DNA from 4 places in the Xanthomonas euroxanthea genome. Region 1 is predicted to be linked to each of the others. Evidence: predicted binding sites of a transcription regulator. Region 1 holds the regulator's gene; each other region holds the start of a gene.
What was found. The regulator FliA, encoded in region 1, starts transcription of late flagellar genes. The targets are predictions, from matches to a motif close to TAAAGTTTNNCNNNCNNNGGCCGATAA.
Positions count from the first base shown of each region.

Region 2: the regulator FliA is predicted to act here: its motif matches at 2,535-2,561, upstream of H7A86_RS10725 (methyl-accepting chemotaxis protein).
Region 3: the regulator FliA is predicted to act here: its motif matches at 1,854-1,880, upstream of H7A86_RS15455 (methyl-accepting chemotaxis protein).
Region 4: the regulator FliA is predicted to act here: its motif matches at 2,806-2,832, upstream of H7A86_RS01790 (HD-GYP domain-containing protein).

Region 1 is NZ_LR861803.1:2,368,989-2,373,599, forward strand. It holds gene H7A86_RS10040 (chemotaxis protein CheA) at 1-221, opposite strand, end outside; gene H7A86_RS10045 (protein phosphatase CheZ) at 224-850, opposite strand; gene cheY (chemotaxis response regulator CheY) at 850-1,242, opposite strand; gene H7A86_RS10055 (RNA polymerase sigma factor FliA) at 1,278-2,045, opposite strand; gene H7A86_RS10060 (MinD/ParA family protein) at 2,042-2,926, opposite strand; gene flhF (flagellar biosynthesis GTPase FlhF) at 2,913-4,595, opposite strand.
Region 2 is NZ_LR861803.1:2,536,067-2,540,677, forward strand. It holds gene H7A86_RS10720 (Gfo/Idh/MocA family protein) at 1-74, shown strand, start outside; gene H7A86_RS10725 (methyl-accepting chemotaxis protein) at 198-2,459, opposite strand; gene H7A86_RS10730 (LysR family transcriptional regulator) at 2,825-3,766, opposite strand; gene H7A86_RS10735 (hypothetical protein) at 3,977-4,252, shown strand; gene H7A86_RS10740 (MFS transporter) at 4,303-4,611, shown strand, end outside.
Region 3 is NZ_LR861803.1:3,689,292-3,693,902, reverse strand. It holds gene H7A86_RS15455 (methyl-accepting chemotaxis protein) at 1-1,787, opposite strand, end outside; gene H7A86_RS15450 (glucose/quinate/shikimate family membrane-bound PQQ-dependent dehydrogenase) at 2,481-4,611, opposite strand, start outside.
Region 4 is NZ_LR861803.1:420,523-425,133, reverse strand. It holds gene H7A86_RS01800 (SphA family protein) at 1-313, opposite strand, end outside; gene H7A86_RS01795 (MarR family winged helix-turn-helix transcriptional regulator) at 435-911, opposite strand; gene H7A86_RS01790 (HD-GYP domain-containing protein) at 1,498-2,742, opposite strand; gene H7A86_RS01785 (MFS transporter) at 2,880-4,187, opposite strand.

The DNA.
Region 1 (4,611 bases):
CCCAGGGTTTCCTCGGCGGCGTGGCAGAGCTCGACCATCGGCTTGATCGCCAGAAAGCCGGCGCCGCCCTTGAGCGTGTGGAAGCCGCGGAACACCGCGTTCAGCTGGTCGGCTTCGTCAGGTGCCTGTTCCAGCGACACCAGCTGTTCGCCGAGGCGGTCCAGGATTTCCTGGGCCTCGACGATGAAATCGGCAGCAATATCGTCTGGAACAGCACTCATGGTTACAACCCCAATCCGGACAGCAGGTCATCGGCGTCGTCCTGCGACACCGCGTGACGGTCCAGGCCCTTGACTGCAGGACCGGCAAGACCGCCGTCGTCTTTCTTCGGCTCTGGATTCTTCGGCGGCAGGCCGAGCGCACCGAAGCCCTCGTGCACGCGCCGGACGATGCCGGCCACGCGACGGATGATCTGCCCGCTCAGGTCCTGGTAGCTCTGCGCCAGCGACAGCTCGGTCAGGTTGTGGCGCATCTTGTCCATCAGCGCGCCCTGGTCCTGATTGAGCCCACCGTCGCGTAGCTGGTTGGCCAGCTCACGGCATTCCTCGACCAGATCCAGCGTGCGATGGCTGGCCTTCTCGGTCATCTCCACCACGTGGTCCAGGCGCGAACACGCATCGTCCAGCTCGCCGGCTTCCTCGGGCACGGTGGGCAACTCGCCCAGCGCCTGGCCGAGTTCGCGCGCAAGCCGGCTCAGGCCCTGCATCATCGGGCGCGTGCGCAGGGCGGCGAGGTGGTCGACCTCGCGCTTCCACGCAGCTTCGTCACCGCTTTCCAGTGCATCGAGCGCGCCCTGCAGGCGGTCGATCAACGCGGCGCGTTCGGCATTGGTGTCCACGGTGGCGTTCATCAGGCGGTCGCCGCCAGACGTTCGAACACCTTGCCCAGCTTCTCTTCCAGCGTCTGCGCGGTGAACGGCTTGATGATGTAGCCGTTCACGCCGCACTGGGCCGCTTCGATGATCTGCTCGCGCTTGGCTTCGGCGGTCACCATCATCACCGGCAGGTGCTTGAGCTTGGCGTCGGCGCGGATGTTGCGCAGCAGGTCGATGCCGGTCATGCCGGGCATGTTCCAGTCGGTGACCACGAAATCGAACGGGCCAGCCCGCAACGCCGCCAATGCGCTGTTGCCGTCTTCGGCCTCTGCGGTATTGGTGAAGCCAAGATCGCCCAACAGATTCTTGACGATGCGCCGCATCGTCGAGAAGTCGTCCACGATCAAAATCCGCATGTTCTTGTTCACATCAAGCTCCTAACACTAAAAAATACGCGAAAAAATCATTCGTCAATTTCGACACCGGCATCGGCCAGTTCGAAGACCTTGAGGCGGCCGCGCAGACGCACCACCGCCTGGCCATGGATCTGGCACACGCGCGATTCGCTGACACCGAGCACGGCGCCGATTTCTTTCAGGTTCAATTCCTGTTCGTAGTACAGCGACAGCACCAGCTGCTCGCGCTCGGGCAACTGGCCGATGGCCTTGCCCAGCTCGCGGCCGAACTCGCCGCGCTCCATCATCTGCTGCGGATTGGGGCCACCCTTGGCGGTGGTGTCCAGCTCGCCGTGATCCTCGATCCGCGACTCCAGGCTCAGCACCTGGCCGCGGGCGGCATCTTCCATCAGACGCAGGTAGTCCGGCAGCGGCATCTCCATCGCGGCGGCCACTTCGGTGGCGGCGGCTGCGCGGCCGGTGTGCTGCTCAATCTTGCGCACGGCCGCGGCGGCATCGCGTGCGCGTCGGTGCACCGAGCGCGGCACCCAGTCGCCACGGCGGATCTCGTCGATCATCGAGCCGCGGATGCGGATCGAGGCATAGGTCTCGAACGAGGCGCCCTGCTCGGAATCGTAACTGCGCGAGGCTTCGATCAGGCCGATCATGCCGGCCTGGATCAGGTCGTCCACTTCCACGCTCGCCGGCAGGCGCGCGGCCAGATGGTGGGCGATGCGGCGCACCAGGTCGGCGTGCTGGGTGACGATGTCATTGGCGTTGTTGCGCTGCACGGCACGGTACTGCGCGGTGGCCGTGGTTGCGGTAGCGGTGCTCATGCGGCCACTCCCCGTTGGATGATGCGTTCGACGAAGAATTCGACGTTGCCGCGGGACACGGTCGGGGCCTGCCAGCGCGAGGTACGGCGAGCGATTTCTGCAATGGCCTGCGCCGACGGACTGGCGGGGTAGGCCTTGATGACCGGTTGCTGGCGCTGTACCGACAGGCGCAACCAGTCGTCCTGCGGCACGTGGCCGAGGTAGTTCAGCGACACGTCGCCGAGGAATTTTTCGCAGACCCGCGACAGCTTGTCGTACAGCAGGCGGCCTTCGTTGGGGTCGCGCACCATGTTGGCGATGATCTGCAGGCGGTCCACGCCGCGTTCGCGCGAGAGCACCTTGATCAGCGCGTAGGCGTCGGTGATCGAGGCCGGCTCGTCGCAGACCACCACCACGGTGTCCTGGGCGGCCTGGCAGAAGGTCAGCACGCTGTCGGTGATGCCGGCGGCGGTGTCGATGACCATCACGTCCAGGTCGCGTTCCAGTTCGGAGAACACGTTGACCAGGCCGATGTGCTGGGCCGGGGCCAGTTCGGCCATGTGGCGGCGACCGGAGGCGGCCGGGACCACCAGCACGCCGCCGGGACCTTCGATGATCACCTCGTCCAGCGTGCAGCGGCCGGCGATCAGGTCGGCCAGGGTGTACTTGGGCGACAGGCCCAGCACCACGTCCAGGTTGGCCAGGCCCAGGTCGGCGTCCAGCAGCAGGGTGCGCTTGCCCATGTCGGCCAGCGCCACGGCCAGGTTGGCGGAGATGTTGGTTTTGCCCACGCCGCCCTTGCCACCGGTCACGGCAATGGTGCGCACCGGGCCCAAAGGCTCGGGACGGGTCGCCGACAGGGGGAAGGCGTTGGTCAGCTTGGCGTATTCACGCGACTGCATGGTTGTGCTCCGGAGTACAGGGCTTATCGGCAGCGCGCCGCAAATCTTCAAGGCGAAGAACGAGACTGGCGGCATTGGCGCGGTGCAGGTCGTCGGGGACCCGCTGTCCGTCAGTCACCCAGGTGATGGGCATTTGGTGATCGACGACGACCGACAGCGCACTACCGAAGCGGCCGGTCTCGTCAAGTTTGGTCAGCACCACGCCCTGGGGCTTGGCGTGGGCGAAGCGGCGCACGACCTCGTCGAGGTCGGAAAAGTGCGCGTTGGCAGGCAGCACCAGCAGCGAGGTGACCTGGTGCGCGGCGCGCAGCCAGTTCAGCTGGGCGGCCAGGGCGCGGTCGCGCTGGCCCATGCCGGCGGTGTCGATCAGCACCAGCTTGTAGTCGCGCAGGCGCTCGAGCAGTTCCAGCAGGCTCTCGGCGCTGTCGGCCTCGTGCACGGCGATGCCGAGCTGACGGCCGTAGCTGTGCAGCTGCTCGCGGCCGCCGACGCGCTGGGTGTCGGTGGTGACCAGGGCCACGTCGCGCGGGGCGTGCTGGGCGGCGAAGCGCTGCGCCAGCTTGGCGATGGTGGTGGTCTTGCCGGCACCGGTCGGGCCGACCAGGGCGATCACGCCGCCGCGTTCCAGCGGGTCGACCGGGGCCACCGGCAGGCGCTTGGACAGCAGGCCCAGCATCAGCCCGCGGCCGCGGTGCAATTCGGTATCGGCCGGGATCTGCAGCGCCACATCGCGGATCAGGCCGGCGTCGAAGCCATAGTCGTCCATCAGCTCCAGGGCCTGCGCACGCACCGGTGAGCCGCGCAGGCGCTCGTCGGTGAGGCGGTTCATCTCGCGCTCGATCATCTGCCGCATCAGCGCCAGCTCGCCGCGCAACTGCTTGAGTTCTTCGTCGTTCTGCGGCGCCGGGACGGCGGCGGCCGGCACCGCGGCCAGCGCCGGCGGGGCGGCCACCAGCGGCGGCAACGCGGCCGGCGGCAGGATCTGCGGCAGCGCGTCCAGGTCGAAGTCGGCGTCGTCGGCCAGCGCGTCTTCGTCCTGGTCGTAGCCGGCCTGCACAGGGGCGGCGGCGGCGGCCATGATCGGCGTCGGCGCCTGCACCGGGGCGGCCTGCACGGCGGCGCGCTGCACCGGGGCGGTGGTCAGGAAGTCGGCGAACAGTTGTTCCGGCACCGCCGACAACGCGTGTTCCTGGCGCGGTGCGGCGGACACCGCAACGGCGCGGGCCAGGGCCTGGGCGGCGGGCGAGGGGACGGCGGCGGTACGGACCGGTGCGGCGACCGGGGCCTGACGCGGCACGTTGACCGGCTGGCGCAGCGCCATCGCGGCGATCATGTCTTCGGCAGCGCTGGCAATGCGCTGGCGCTGGCTCGTACCGGTATCGGCGGCCGGCGTGAGCGGTGCGTGGACCGGCGCGGCCGCGGCTTGCGGGGCCGGGGCCTGCTGGGCAGGTGCCGACGGGATCGGCGCGGCGGCAACCGCCGGCGTCTCGGAGCGCGCGGTTTCCAGGGCGCGCTGTACGAGTTCTTCGTCGTAGTTGCTGGCAGCGACGATCTCGATGCCTTCGGCGGTACGGCGATTGGACAGGATCACTGCGTCCGGGCCGTGTTCTTCACGCACCATGCGGAATGCGGTGCGCATGTCCGGGGCAACGAAGCGTTTGATTTTCATGCCAAGTGCCTCCAGG
Region 2 (4,611 bases), 170 kb from region 1:
CGCCGCTCCATCCACTGGACGAAGTGATCCAGATCATGACCACCCTGGATGCGGCGCGCGCGCAGCTGGGATGACAGGCAGCGTTCTGCCTGGGCACATCCTCACGTCTGGATTGCATCGCCTGGCGCGTTGGCCGCAGGTTCGATCCCCCAAACGCAAACGGCCCGGACGAGCCGGGCCGTTTGCAACGTGCGCGATCAGAACTCCTGCCAGTCGTTTGCATCGTGCGCAGCGCCTGCGGCCACCGGCCGGTTGACTGCAGGTGCCTGGCGTAGCGGATTTTTGACAGCAACGGCGGGGCGGCCAGCAATCACGCGGGGCGGTGTCGCAACCGGCGTTGCCGGACGCGTGGTGCGTGTACCGTCGTCGCTGATCTTGAACACCGACACTGCCTGGGTCAGCTGCACGGCCTGTTCTTCCATCGAGCGTGCCGCCGCGGTGGCTTCTTCCACCAGCGCGGCGTTCTGCTGCGTGGTTTCGTCCATTTGCGTCACGGTGGTGTTGACCTGTTCGATGCCGGCCGACTGCTCCTGCGATGCCGCGGAGATCTCGCCCATGATGTCGGTCACACGCTGCACGCTGGCCACGATCTCGGCCATCGTGGAGCCCGCCGTATGCACCAGCGTCGAGCCTTCGGCGACCCGCTCGACCGAATCGTCGATCAGGCTCTTGATCTCCTTCGCCGCCGCGGTGGAGCGCTGGGCCAGCGTCCGCACTTCCGATGCCACCACGGCAAAGCCGCGGCCTTGCTCGCCGGCACGTGCTGCTTCCACCGCCGCATTCAGGGCCAGGATGTTGGTCTGGAACGAGATGCCGTCGATGACGGAGATGATGTCGGCAATCTTCCTGGACGAGGCCTCGATACCGGCCATGGTCCCCACGACCTTGCTCACGATCTCGCCGCCTTGCGACGCCACGCCCGCCGCACCGATCGCCAGCTGATTGGCCTGGCGGGCGTGTTCGGCATTCTGGCGCACGTTGGAGGTCAGCTCTTCCATCGAGGCGGCGGTTTCTTCCAGGTTTGCGGCCTGCTGCTCGGTCCGCTGCGACAGGTCCTGATTGCCGGCGGCGATTTCGCTGGCGGCGGCATTGATCGACACGGCAGAGTGCTGGATGCGGCCGACAATCTCCGCCAGCTGCGCGGCAGTGGCGTTGGCGTCGTCACGCATCTGCGCGAACACGCCCTTGAAGTCACCGGTCATCCGTGCGGTGAGATCGCCTGCGGCGATGGATTGCAGCAGCGACGACAGCGATTGCAGGTTGCCGTCGGCAGTGGCCATGAGCTGGTTGAGGCTATCGACCATCACATGGAAATCGTATTGAAAACGCTCGGCATCGCCACGTGCGCTGAAGTCGCCATTGGCCGCAGATTGCGCCAGCTGCTTGATCTCGTGGTTCATCGCAGACAGGTTGGCCTTCACCTCGTCCATGGTCTGCGTCAGCACGGCTTTTTCGCCGGGCAGGCGCTCCATGCTCTCGCTGAGGTCGCCGATCGCATAGCGCCCCATGATGCGTGCCAGGTTCGCCTGCACCGCCAGGTGCGAAGCCACCAGCGTATTGGTGTCACCGGCCATGCGGCCGTAGTCGCCAGGAAACGCCGTGGCATCGATGCGGAAACTGGTCTGGCCATCATCGTGGCGCCTGGCCATGTCGCTCTGCGCGCTGAGCAAGGATTGCAGCTGCGTCTGCATGCCACGCATGGCGCGCAGCAGCCGGCCGGCTTCATCCCTGGCATCACTGTCCACGTCATTGTCCAACTGGCCGTTGGCAATTGCCTCTGCGGCCCGGGTTGCGCGTGCCAGCGGCTGGGTCAGGCTGCGGGTGATGAGCCAGGCGAGCAGGCTGCTGATCACCACCACGGCAATGCCACCGCAGATGATCAGCAGCTTGCCGCGATTCATCGACGCCACGGCGTCTGCGTAGGCTTGCTGGCTCTGGCTTTCCTGTCGCGTCACCAGCTCGCGGATCTTGTCCTGCCATGCCATCGTCGCCGGGCGCGCTTTTTCGCTCAGCAAGGCCTGCGCGGGCGCATTGTCGTTTTGCGCGGCCAGCGCCATGACCTGATCGTTGATCTTGCCCGAGATCGCGCGTCGTTCGTCCATCTCGGTGCGAATCTTGCGACCTTCCTCGGAGCTGGGCAGCGTATCGAGCTTGGCCCGCAACTCGTTGTAGCGCTGGCGCTGCGCCTTGATGGTGGTGAGCGCTTCGTTGTTGAGTTCATCGCTGGTGGCCATGGCATAGGTGCCAAGCGCAATCAGGATCGATGAGTTGGCATCCAGCATGCCGTTGCCGATCTGGATCTTGGCCATGCGGTCGAGCACGATGAAATCGAATTGCTGCCTTGCGTTGGCCAGGGTGACCAGGCCGGTTGCCACCAGCAGGCTCGACAGCAGGATCAGGGCACCGAAGGCGATGCCGAGACGGCGGCCGACGTTATAGCGTTGCAAATAAGCAGTCATGCGGGTCGTCCTGATGTCCAGTGGGTGGCACCGGCCGGCACCGCGTGATGTTCGCGTGAATGCCTCGGCAACGTGATAACGACGCGACAAAGGCAAACTTAAACCCTCCGCTCCAGCCCGCATTTAGCTGATATTTTCGTTCAAGCAGGTCAGGGAAAAACCGACTGGCGGCGCCGCGAATATCCAGATGACAATGCTGACGTTGCTTGCCTCGATACCGCGCTCTGTCTTCTGTGTAGTCTTATCAGACGACTACCACGGCAGACAGCCCTGTGCGGGAGATCGCGTCGTCTGCTTCAAAGCGCTTTGTACCGCGTGCAGAGCGAGCCACGTTGCAGTACCGATACGCCGCGAATCGTGCCGCCTCATCGCCTGGCTCGCTTGCGCGGCTTGCCTGTGTCGTTGGGGAACACGCGGGCACTGAGAAAGTCGACAAACGCGCGTACCTTCGGCGATGGATGCTTGCTTGCGGGCCACAGCACGTTGAATACGCCGGTCCGCTCGACGTGATCCGCCAGCACTGGCAGCAGGCGTCCGTCTGCAAGCAGATCGCCGATAGCAAAGTCCGGCAGGCAGGCGATCCCCAGCCCCAGTGCTGCGAAATGCACGCGCGTTTCGATGTTGTTGCAGATCATCGCAGTGGGCAGCACCAGCTCGGTGTCATGCCGTCGCAGGCGCAGCGGCCAGGTTTCCAGCTTTCCCGAGTTCGGGGAGCGGTAGTGCAGGCAGGCATGCTGCAGCAGATCGCCTGGCAGACGTGGCATCCCGCGCTGTGCGAGATAATCGGGTGAGGCGACCAACATCATCTGGAAGCGGCCAAGGCGCCTGGCCGACAGACGCGAATCACTCGGCTCGCCGGTGCGCACCACCGCATCGAAGCCGTCTTCGATCACGTCCACCATCCGTTCGCTGAAATCCAGGTCCAGTTCGATCTCGGGATACTGCCGCATGAATTCAGCGAGCACCGGCAGCATCAGCGAACTGACCAGCGGCAGGCTGACGCGCAGGCGCCCGCGCGGTGTCGCGACCGCCTGCGACAGTTCCAGCTCCGCAGCCTCGATCTCGGCAAGGATGCGGCGGCTGCGCTCCAGAAACAGCGCGCCTTCGGCGGTCAGCGTGACGCTGCGCGTGCTGCGATGGAACAGACGTACGCCGAGCTTGTCCTCCAGCCGCACCACGCGCTTGCCGACCGCCGAGGCGGAGACGCCCAATAGCCGGCCCGCCGCCACGAAGCTACGCGTTTCGGCGACCTGCACGAACACCACGAATCCGCTGAGACTTTCCACTGCATTCCTGATTACGGACATCCACGTCCGTACACTCAGGAACTCTACCCCAGTTTTTCTGCAATCAAGGGCTGTCTAACCTGCACGCACCCGTCACTGACAACCCGTTTCCTCATGACCACTCCCCCCATCTCCACGGTATCCGGACCTCGGCGCTGCCGTGTCATCCATTCGCATCGAAGCTGTCGTGCAACAGGCACTGGACGCTCAGCGCCTGGTCGGAGCGGTGAGATGGCACGCGATCAGACAGATGGCGCTGCACTGCCGGATCTACCAGGCGTTGGCTTTGGACTGGGCTTCTCGGTCTTGCGTGACCCTGTGCTTGCCGCGTCGCCCGAGTCCGCAGGTAGCTGGCGGTGTGAAGGAGCATTTGGTCATTCCTGGTGCGTGGACCGGGCGGCAGGATTGAGCGTGGTCGCCTTCACCAATCTCTACGAAGGCATGTCGGGCCGCTTCGTCACCGATCTGAGTGATGCGGTATATGCGGCAGTGGGAGCAGGGCAGTGAGGTCGTCTCGCAACGACCGCCTGCCGCTGGCATCGCTGCTGGCACTGGCCATGGCGGCGTTCATCACCATCCTCACCGAAGCGCTACCCGCAGGCTTGCTGCCGCAGATGGCAAACGGCTTGCAGGTCTCCGAAGCCTGGGTGGGGCAGACCGTGACGATCTATGCGATCGGCTCGTTGATGGCGGCGATTCCCTTGACCATCGCCACGCAGGGGATTGCTCGCCGTTCGCTGCTGTTGGCTGCCATCGCCGGCTTCGCCATCGCCAATACGGTCACGACCGTGTCCACCATCTATGCACTGACGATGCTGGCGCGCTTTCTGGCCGGCGTCTCGGCCGGGCTGCTGTGGGCGCTGCTG
Region 3 (4,611 bases), 1.3 Mb from region 1:
GCATCGGCCAGGTCCACGGCCTGTTCTTCCAGACTGCGCGCGGCGGCGGTGGCTTCTTCCACCAATGCGGCGTTGCGCTGGGTGACTTCGTCCAGTTGCGCGACGGTGCGGTTGACCTGTTCGATGCCGCTGGATTGCTCGGCGCTGGCGGCGGTGATCTCGCTCATGATGTCGGTGACGTGTTTGACCGAGCCGACGATCTCGCGCATGGTCGCCCCGGCGCGGTGCACCAGGCCCGAGCCGAGTTCGACCTTGTCGGTGGAGTCGGCGATCAGCGTCTTGATCTCCTTGGCCGCATCGGCCGAGCGCCGCGCCAGGGCGCGCACCTCCGAGGCGACCACCGCAAAGCCGCGGCCCTGCTCGCCAGCGCGGGCGGCTTCCACTGCGGCATTGAGCGCCAGGATATTGGTCTGGAAGGCGATGCCGTCGATGACGCCGATGATCTCGCCGATCTTGCGCGAGGCGGTGCTGATCTGGCCCATGGTGGACACCACAGCGTCCATCACCTGGCCGCCGTTCTGCGCCACTTCGCCGGTGCCCACCACCAGCCGGTTGGCCTGCAGCGCGCTGTCGGCGTTCTGCTTCACGGTGGAGGTGAGTTCCTCCATGGAGCTGGCGGTTTCTTCCAGATTGGCGGCCTGCTGCTCGGTGCGCTCGGACAGGTCGGTGTTGCCGGCGGCGATTTCCATCGCCGCGCGGCGGATCGTGTCCGATGCGATCTGGATACCGCCGATGATCTCGGTCAGACGGGTCACGGTCTGGTTGGTGTCGTCGCGCAGGCGCGCAAAGATGCCGTGCGCATCGCCGTCCACGCGCTGGGTGAGGTCGCCGTCGGCCAGGGCACCGATCACGCGCGCCAACGCGGCCAGGTGGGTTTCCACCGAGTCGTAGATGCGGTTGATGCCCTGGGCCAGCGACAGCAGTACGCCGTCCATGCCGTCGATCTGCATGCGCCGGCTGAAATCGCCGGCCGCGGCGGCATCGATGATCTGGATCAGCGTCTGCTCGGCGTCGACCTGCGCGGTGACGTCCACCCACTGTGCGATGGTGCCCAGCCTGGCGCCATCGGCGGCGATGATCGGGCTGTAGACGAAGTCGATCTGGCGGCCGAAGAACGGCGCGCGCACCGCCTTGGAGGCGGTCAATGCACGCATGCGGTCGATCGCGGCCTGGCTGTCGGGATAGATGTCGCCGATGCTGCCGCCGACGAACCCTTCGGCATGGAAGCCGGGGCGGAAGCTCTGCACATCCGGCTCGATCAGCTTGAGCATCGCCAGCAGCTTGCGGTTGGCAAACAGCACCTGGCCATCGTCGTCGGCGATGCGGATCATGGTGTCCAGGTCGTCCAGCGCCTTGATCACGAACTGGCCGTGGCGCAGGCCCTGTTCCATCACATCCAGGCGGATGGCCAGCCTGTCCTGGGTTGCCTGCAGCGCATGCAGCAACGGCGCGAGCTCGCCGGCGGCGTTGCGCAGGTCCAGGCGCTGGAAGTGCCCGTCACCGATGGCCGTCACCGTGCCGACGGCCTGTTCCAGTTGCGCGACGTTGCGGCGGCGCGACCACCACCACAACCCCGCACTTGCCGCGCCCAGCACCAGCAGCGCCGGCAGCAGGCGCGCCAACCCGGCCCAGGCGCCGCCGGGCAGCAGCGTTGCGGCGTAGAGCGTGAGCAAGGCCAGCAGCCCGATCTGTGCAGCGGCAGGCAGCCATGTGGCCCTGGTGAGACGCGCGAGGCTCCGGCCGGAAGGCGGGCGGGAGACGGCAGTGGCATCGAATGAGGGCGACATAGGCTGAGTCCAACGGAGTGATTCGGAGTGAGGAGCGCTGTCCTGCACTGCATGGGCTGCTATGGGGTATCGGCGGACGAGCCCGAATCATGACGGCGTGAAATTGCCGTTTGTCGGAATCTGTCGGCCGTACCCCTGAAAACCCCGATGTAGTTGATTTGGAAGCGGTTTCAGTGCCGCCCGGTACACCGCAGAGCCGTGAGGTGTCACTAGACACCTGCCTCCAAATTGTAAATTCAACGTGAAATATTGATGGCTGCCGTCAACACTTCGTAGACCTGGACTCCACGCCATTTGATCGCGTGCCTGTGACCAAGACTGGCCGCAGCGCCACGCCACGAATACACATCAAGGCGCGGGAACCGGGAATGGAGAATCGGGAATCGGGAATCGGGAATCGGGAATCGGGAATAGGGAATCGGGAATAGGGAATCGGGAATAGGGAATCGGGAATCGGGAAATAGGGAGTCGGATGCCCTACAGACCCAGATCAGCGAAACGCCACGAATAGACATCGAAGAGCGGAATGGAGAATCGGGGAATCAGGCGACCCACAGGCCCAGCCCAGCCCAAACAGCGACAGGAAGACGCTTTTCCCGATTCCCGATTCCCGATTCCCCAATCCCCAAAAAAAAACCGGCCATCTCACGATGGCCGGTCTATCGATACCTAACTAGCTGACGCTACACCGGCTTACTTCGCCGGCTTGGCGCCTGCCTCGTCCGGCAGCGCCCAGGCGATCACGCTGTCGCCCGACTTGGTTTCCATGCGGTCGTGTCCGCCCACTGCGGCCACGATGTACTGCTTGCCGTCGATGGTGTAGCTCAGCGGCGCGGCCTGCGGGCCAGCCGGCACGCGGGTCTCCCAGACCTGCTTGCCGGTGCGGGTGTCGAAGCCGCGCATGAAATCATCCAGGGACGCGCCGATGAAGGTCACGCCGCCGGCGGTGGCCAGCGAGCCGCTGTTGTTGGGCGTGCCGATCTCGAACTTGGTCTTGGACGGGATGCCCATCGGGCCCTGGTCGTAACCGGTGCCCAGCGGACGGCGCCAGATCACCTGCTGGGTGCGCAGGTCCACGCCGGAGATGTAGCCCCACGGCGGTGCCACGCACGGCGTGTTGAGCGGCGACATCCACGGCTCCTTGCGGGCGCCGTAGGCCAGACCCTTCTGCGCCATGTAGCCGGGCGTCTTGCTCTTGCCGTCGAACACCGATACCACGCCCAGCTCATTCATCTTCTCGCGGGTGTAGACCTGCAGGGTGTAGGGCAGGCGATTGCTGTTCATCACCATGATGCCGCGCTGCAGATCGACCGAGACGCCGCCCCAGTTGATGCCGCCGTGGTTGCCGGTGAAGGCCAGCGAGCCTTGCAGGGTCGGCGGGGTGAACATGCCTTCGTAGCGCAGCTGCTTGAACTGGATGCGGCAGGCCAGCTGGTCGAACGGGGTCATGCCCCAGGCATCGGATTCGATAATGGTTTCGTAGTCACGGCTCGGCGCGCCCACGGTATTGGGCATGCCCGGCGAGATCGGCTGCGTGGCCGCGGTCCAGTCGCCGTGATCGGTGCCCTGCGGCACGGCGATCTGCTTGACCGGCATGAGCGGTGCACCGGTGGCGCGGTCCAGCACGAACACCTGGCCGGACTTGGTGGCCTGGATCACCGCCGGGCGGGTACCGCCACCGGCCACCGGCCAATCGACCAGGTTCGGCTGCGGGCCGATGTCGTAATCCCACAGGTCGTGGTTGACGGTGCGGAAGTGCCAACGCTCCTTGCCGGTGGCCGCATCCACGGCAACCAGCGAAGCGGTGTATTCCTCATCCTGCGGGGTGCGGCCCTTGCCGAAGAAATCACCCGAGGCATTGCCGGTCGGCAGATAGACCAGGCCCAGCTCGTCGTCGGCGGACATCAGCGACCACACGTTCGGGGTCGAACGGGTGTAGGTCTGCCCGGCCGGCGGCTCGGCGGTAATCGCCGGGTTGCCCAGGTCCCAGGCCCAGCGCAGCTGGCCGGTGAGCGCATCGAAGCCGCGCACCACGCCCGACGGCGCATCGCCTTCCTGGCCGTCGCGGACCTGGCCGGTGGGCTGGATCACCACGCCGCGCATCACCACCGGCGGGGAGGTCGGGCCGACGAAGCCCGGCTTGGTGTTGCCGGTGCCGGCGTTGAGATCGACAAAGCCGTTGGTGCCGAAGCTGGTGCACAGCTTGCCGGTCTGCGCGTCCAGCGCGCCAAGGCGGCCATCGACCATCGGCCAGAAGATCCGCGTCGGGCACTCGGCGGTGCCTTGCGGCGCCTGGTAGTACGACACGCCGCGGCAGGTGGTGGCGGCAACGCCGGCCATCGCCTTCGGATTGGTCTGCGGATCGAAGCGCCAGCGCTCCTTGCCGTTGGCCGCTTCCACCGCGATCACTTTCTGGGTCGGAGTGCAGATGTAGAGCAGGTCGCCGACCTTGAGCGGGGTGTTCTGGAAGGCATAGCCCAGCTTGGAGCCGGCCGGCTTCAGGTCGCCGGTATGGAACTCCCAGGCCACCTTCAGATCCTTGGCGTTTTCCGGGGTGATCTGCGCGCCGGGGGTGTAATGGTTGGACAGGTTGGAGCCGGCATACGCGGTCCAGTTGCTGGCATCGTGATTGGCCGCGACGTTGCCGTCCGGGCTGGGTACGTTGCCGCGGCTGAAGGGCGTCGCGTTCTCGGCCGGCAGCTTGGAGGCATCGGCCAGTTCGACATTGCGCGGTGCCAGCAACGGCCACAGGATCAGCGTCGCACCCAGGATCGGCAGCACGCCGGTCACCAGCACATAGCCCAGCCCCGACAACGGCTGCATG
Region 4 (4,611 bases), 1.9 Mb from region 1:
TCGAATCGATGCGCGGGCGATCGAACACCGGCACGTCGTTGCCGCGGGAATCCTTGATCGCATCCAGTGAGCTCTGACGCAGATAGGTGATCACCGCCCAGCCGGGCGTGGTGCGGGTGAAGCCGTCCAGGTAGCTGGTACCGCCGGTATTGATGCCGTTGGTCAGCGTCGTACTCTGCGGCAGGTTCTGCGCCCCGGCGGTGCCGGCAGCAAGCAGCGCCACCATGGCAAGCGCTGCGCGGCGCAGCCCCGACGCGCGGGAAGACAACCCAGACAGGACCGATCGATAGTTCACTGCAAACATCTCCAGCACGGGGAGGGACAGCGGACACTGCGGCGGAACAACGGTCAGGCAGGCGCGATCGACACGCCGGCGACGGCGCGTGCAAAGGCCAGGTGGAAAGCGGGCCGTGCGCCTGCACGGCAGCTGCGGATCAGGCGGTGTCCAGACGGTCCAGCCGGTCGAGCGCGCGCAGCAACGGCGCCTCGCTGCTGCCAAGCACCACGCTGAGTTGCTGTTCCATCCGCAGCACTTCGGCCTCGGCGGCGCTCAGCAGGGTCACACCGGCGGTGGTCAGCGACAGGTGCTGCATGCGTCGGTCCTGGCGTCCCCGCACCTGCCGCAGCAGGCGGCGCTTGACCAGGCGTGCCACCACGATCGCCAGGTTGGGCGCCGACACGTGCAGCACATCGCCGATCTGGCGTTGGTTGATGCCCGGGTTGCCATCCACCAGCATCAGCAGCGAGAAGTCCACCGGCTTGAGATCGAACGCTGCCACGCAGTCCTGAAACATCCGCCGCACCAGCAACTCGGTGCGGGTGATGCGGTAGCCCAGCAGCCGCAGCAGGCGCGCCTGATCCACCGTGGTGACGGCATCCGGCGGCAGGGCGGCATTGGCAGTGACGGACATGACGGTTCTCGCAGCGAAGACGACGGGCGGACCGGTGCGCGCAACGCACACCGCCCGCAACGCCGGTCCGCGGCGTGAGCTGCATTGTAGACGCGCTCAGGCATGCCGAGGGGGGCTTGGCCACGTCGTGCAGGCGAGCCACAGCATGCAGGTGCCAGTCCAGCGCCAGCACAGGGCGGCCGTCTGCGGCGGCAGGCAGGTGTGGGAAGCGACGGTCATCCAGGCACGGCTGAGACATGGGTTCCAGGTCGGCAAGTGATTGCGTTCCGTAATAGTTATGGATCATAACTACATTGCCAAGCTGCAGCGCAGCATGGTCGCGCTCGCCAGGCTGACCAATGCGCCTGGTGGTGGTGCGGCAACCGGCTTGCGGCCGGCGCGCCGGGCACGGGTGCGTGCGGTCCACCGGGCCTGGCAGCGGTGGCGGCAAGCACGAGGACAACGCAGCGGTTGTCACCACGCGACGCTTGCGCATCCAGCCCAATCACCCAGCGGGATTCCTCAACTGGCGTGGCGCTCGCTCGATGCATCTGCGTGCCAGCTAGGCCAACTGCTAACTGGTGGCCTACGGGTTACGAATTACCGATTACGGCAACCATAGCTTCTCGAGGTCGCGGAAGCCCCAGTCGGTGGGGCTTTCCATCTGTGCGATGCGGTCCTGGCAATCCGGCCGCGACAGATCGATGTCCTGCACCAGCACATGGCTGCGCAACTTGGCCGAATAGAACACGCGGACCTTGGGCTTGAGCAGCGCATCGGCGGTCTGCTCGATCACCACCGCCAGTTTCTGCGACTCCAGCCGCACCAGCGAGCCGACCGGATAAATCCCCAGCCGGCGCACGAAGGCCTGGAACACCACCGGGTCGAAATGCCCCTGCCACGACGCCATGCGCTTGAGCGATTCGGCCGGATCCCAGCCGCGCTTGTAGGGGCGGTCGGAGCTGATGGCGTCGTACACATCGCACACCGCACCCATCCGCGACATCAGCGCGATGTTCTCGCCCACCAGCCGATTCGGGTAGCCGCTGCCGTCCATTTTCTCGTGATGGTGCAGCGCGATCTCCAGCACCACCGCGTTCTGCACGCCGCCGGCCACCAGCAGGCGATGGCCATCCAGCGGATGCTGGCGCATGACCTCCATTTCGTCGTCGGTGAGCTTGCCCGGCTTGTTGAGGATGTCCAGCGGCGTCACCGCCTTGCCCATGTCGTGCAGCAGGCCGCCCATGGCCGCCTCGACGACCTGCCCTTCGGGCAAGCCGAGCTGGCGCGCCAGCCCGCTCATCAGGCCGGCCACCGCCATCGAATGCAGATAGGTGTAGTCGTCGGCGGTCTTGAGCCTCGCTACGCTGATCAGGGCCTGCGGATGCCGCAGGACCGACTCGTTGATGGCTTCCACCAGCGGCATCGCCGCCTCGGTGTCGACGGTACGTCCAAGCCGCACATCGCGGAACATCGCCTCGACCGTGTCGCGCCCGTCTTCGAAGATCTTGCGTGCGCGCACCACTTCGGACTCGATGCCGACCTGCGCGGTGACGCTGTTGGTGCGCGCGGTGCGCGTGGCGGTGGGCGGTTCGGGCGTCGGTGATGGTGATGGTGATGGTGCCGCCGGCTCGGGCTCCGGACTGGTTGCGTCCGGCGCCGCCGTTTCCAGATCCAGGCCACGCGCGGTATCGATTACCAGTTGCTCGATCCGGCTGCCATGGATCTTCTCCACGTCATCCGAATCGACCAGGAACGAGGTCTTCCAGAACGGATGGTGCACCCACGCGCCCAGCAGCTTGTAGACATACATGCCGGGGCGGAGTTGATCGGAGTCGATGGTTCTGAGCATGCCGGCGCTGATCTGCAAATGGTCCGCGGAAGAGCCCGCCACAACGATGGAGGGTCTGTCGGGGTATCGGCAGTGCGCAGCATTTCTTTGGCCCGGTCGACCTCGCTCGGCTGCGTGACAACCGCCAGCCGGGCAGTTCAGCGCGCCGGCAGGCGCATGCCCAGCACGGCGATGGCCGCAAGCAGCAACGGCACGCTGCAGGCCAGGTACAGGGCCGCCGGCGACCAGCCCGCGTCCACCAGCAGGCCCACGCACAGCGGCGAGGCGATCGCGCCGAAGCGGCCCACCCCGATCGCCCAGCCCATGCCGGTGGAACGCACCGCCGCCGTGAAGACCACCGGCGCCACCGCATACAGCCCGGCGATGGCGGCAAACAGCGCCGCGCCGCTCAGCACCGCCGTGGCAAACGCCCAGCTCAGCACGGTGTTGTAGAGGCCAAAGGCCAGCAGCGCCAGCGCCGAGATCCCCAGCGCGCCGGCGGTCAGCCGCGACAGGCGCGCACGTGCGGCCAATGCGCTGAAGACCGCCCCGCCGGCAATGCCGCCCAGATTCAACAAGACACCACCGGTTACACCCTGCGCCGCCGACAAGCCGGCCACGACCAGCAGCTTCGGGGTCCAGCTGAGTACGAAATAGAACGCGAACATCAGCAGAAAGAACGCCAGCGCGATCAACAGCGACTGCCGCCGCAATGCCGGTACGAACAGGGCCGCATAGCCCTGCGCCCGATTGGGAATCTGCGGCGGTGACGGCAGTACCGCATGCGGCGGCATGCCCATGCGTGCGAGCACCGCATTGAAGCGTGCGGCTGCACCGGGCGGGCGCCGCGCGATCAAAAAATCCAGCGACTCGGGCAAAAACGCCAGCACCAAGGGCACGCACAGCAGCGACCCGAGCGCACCGAGCACAAACACCGCGTGCCAGGACCATTGCTGCAACAGCAACGCCGCGATTGCGCCGCCCAGCGTCGCGCCGATCGGGTAACCGGTGGCCTGCAGCGCCAATGCCGTGCTGCGCCACCGGGCGGTGGAATACTCGGCAGCGATGACCGCAACGCAGGCCAGCATGCCGCCGATGCCGATGCCGGTGAACGCACGCAACGCGCCGAGTTGCCACACGCCGGTGGCCAGCGCCGAGGCGCCCATGCCCACGGTCAGTATCGCCAGGCAGGCCAGGATCGTCGCGCGCCGCCCGATGCGATCGGCCAGCGGCGCCAGCAGCAACGAACCCGCCGCCATGCCAACCAATCCGGCACTGAACAAGGCCCCGAGCAGCTTGCCCGACAACTGCCATTGCGCCGACACATGTGGGGCGGTGAAGGCCATCGCCATCACATCGAAACCATCGAGCATGGTCAGCAACACGCACACCGCCACCGCCCTCCACTGGAACGGCGTCATGCGTTCCAGTACGAAGGGTGCAGGTGTCACGGCGCTCGGGGTCATCGGGTGATCCTGGTGTAGGAATGGCAGGTGCGTTGGCAGCTGCATGCGTGGCCATGCGAGCGTGCAGCGGCAGCACGACGAAGACGCGAGCAAGCCTCGAAGCAGCAGCGGCACTCGACAATGCATCGGCACTGCAACGCAGCACGAGCGCCGCGTTGCAAAACGCCATCGGCACGCTAGGCCGATCGCAGGGGACGTTCAATACACCCGCACGCACTGGTGTGCGCTTATCGAACAGGCTGGCAGAGCGCTTCGCCTGGCTCGCCATGCATTCGTTGAGGTGTCTGCATGGCGGCACCCGGGGTATGCGGATTGCTTGCACGGACACGATCGACCTCGCGCCTACCGCTGCAGCGCGTGACCTGGCGTGCGATCGGACCGGGTAACCGCCACGTTCGTCTGGTCCGGAGTGCGAAGCTCCTTG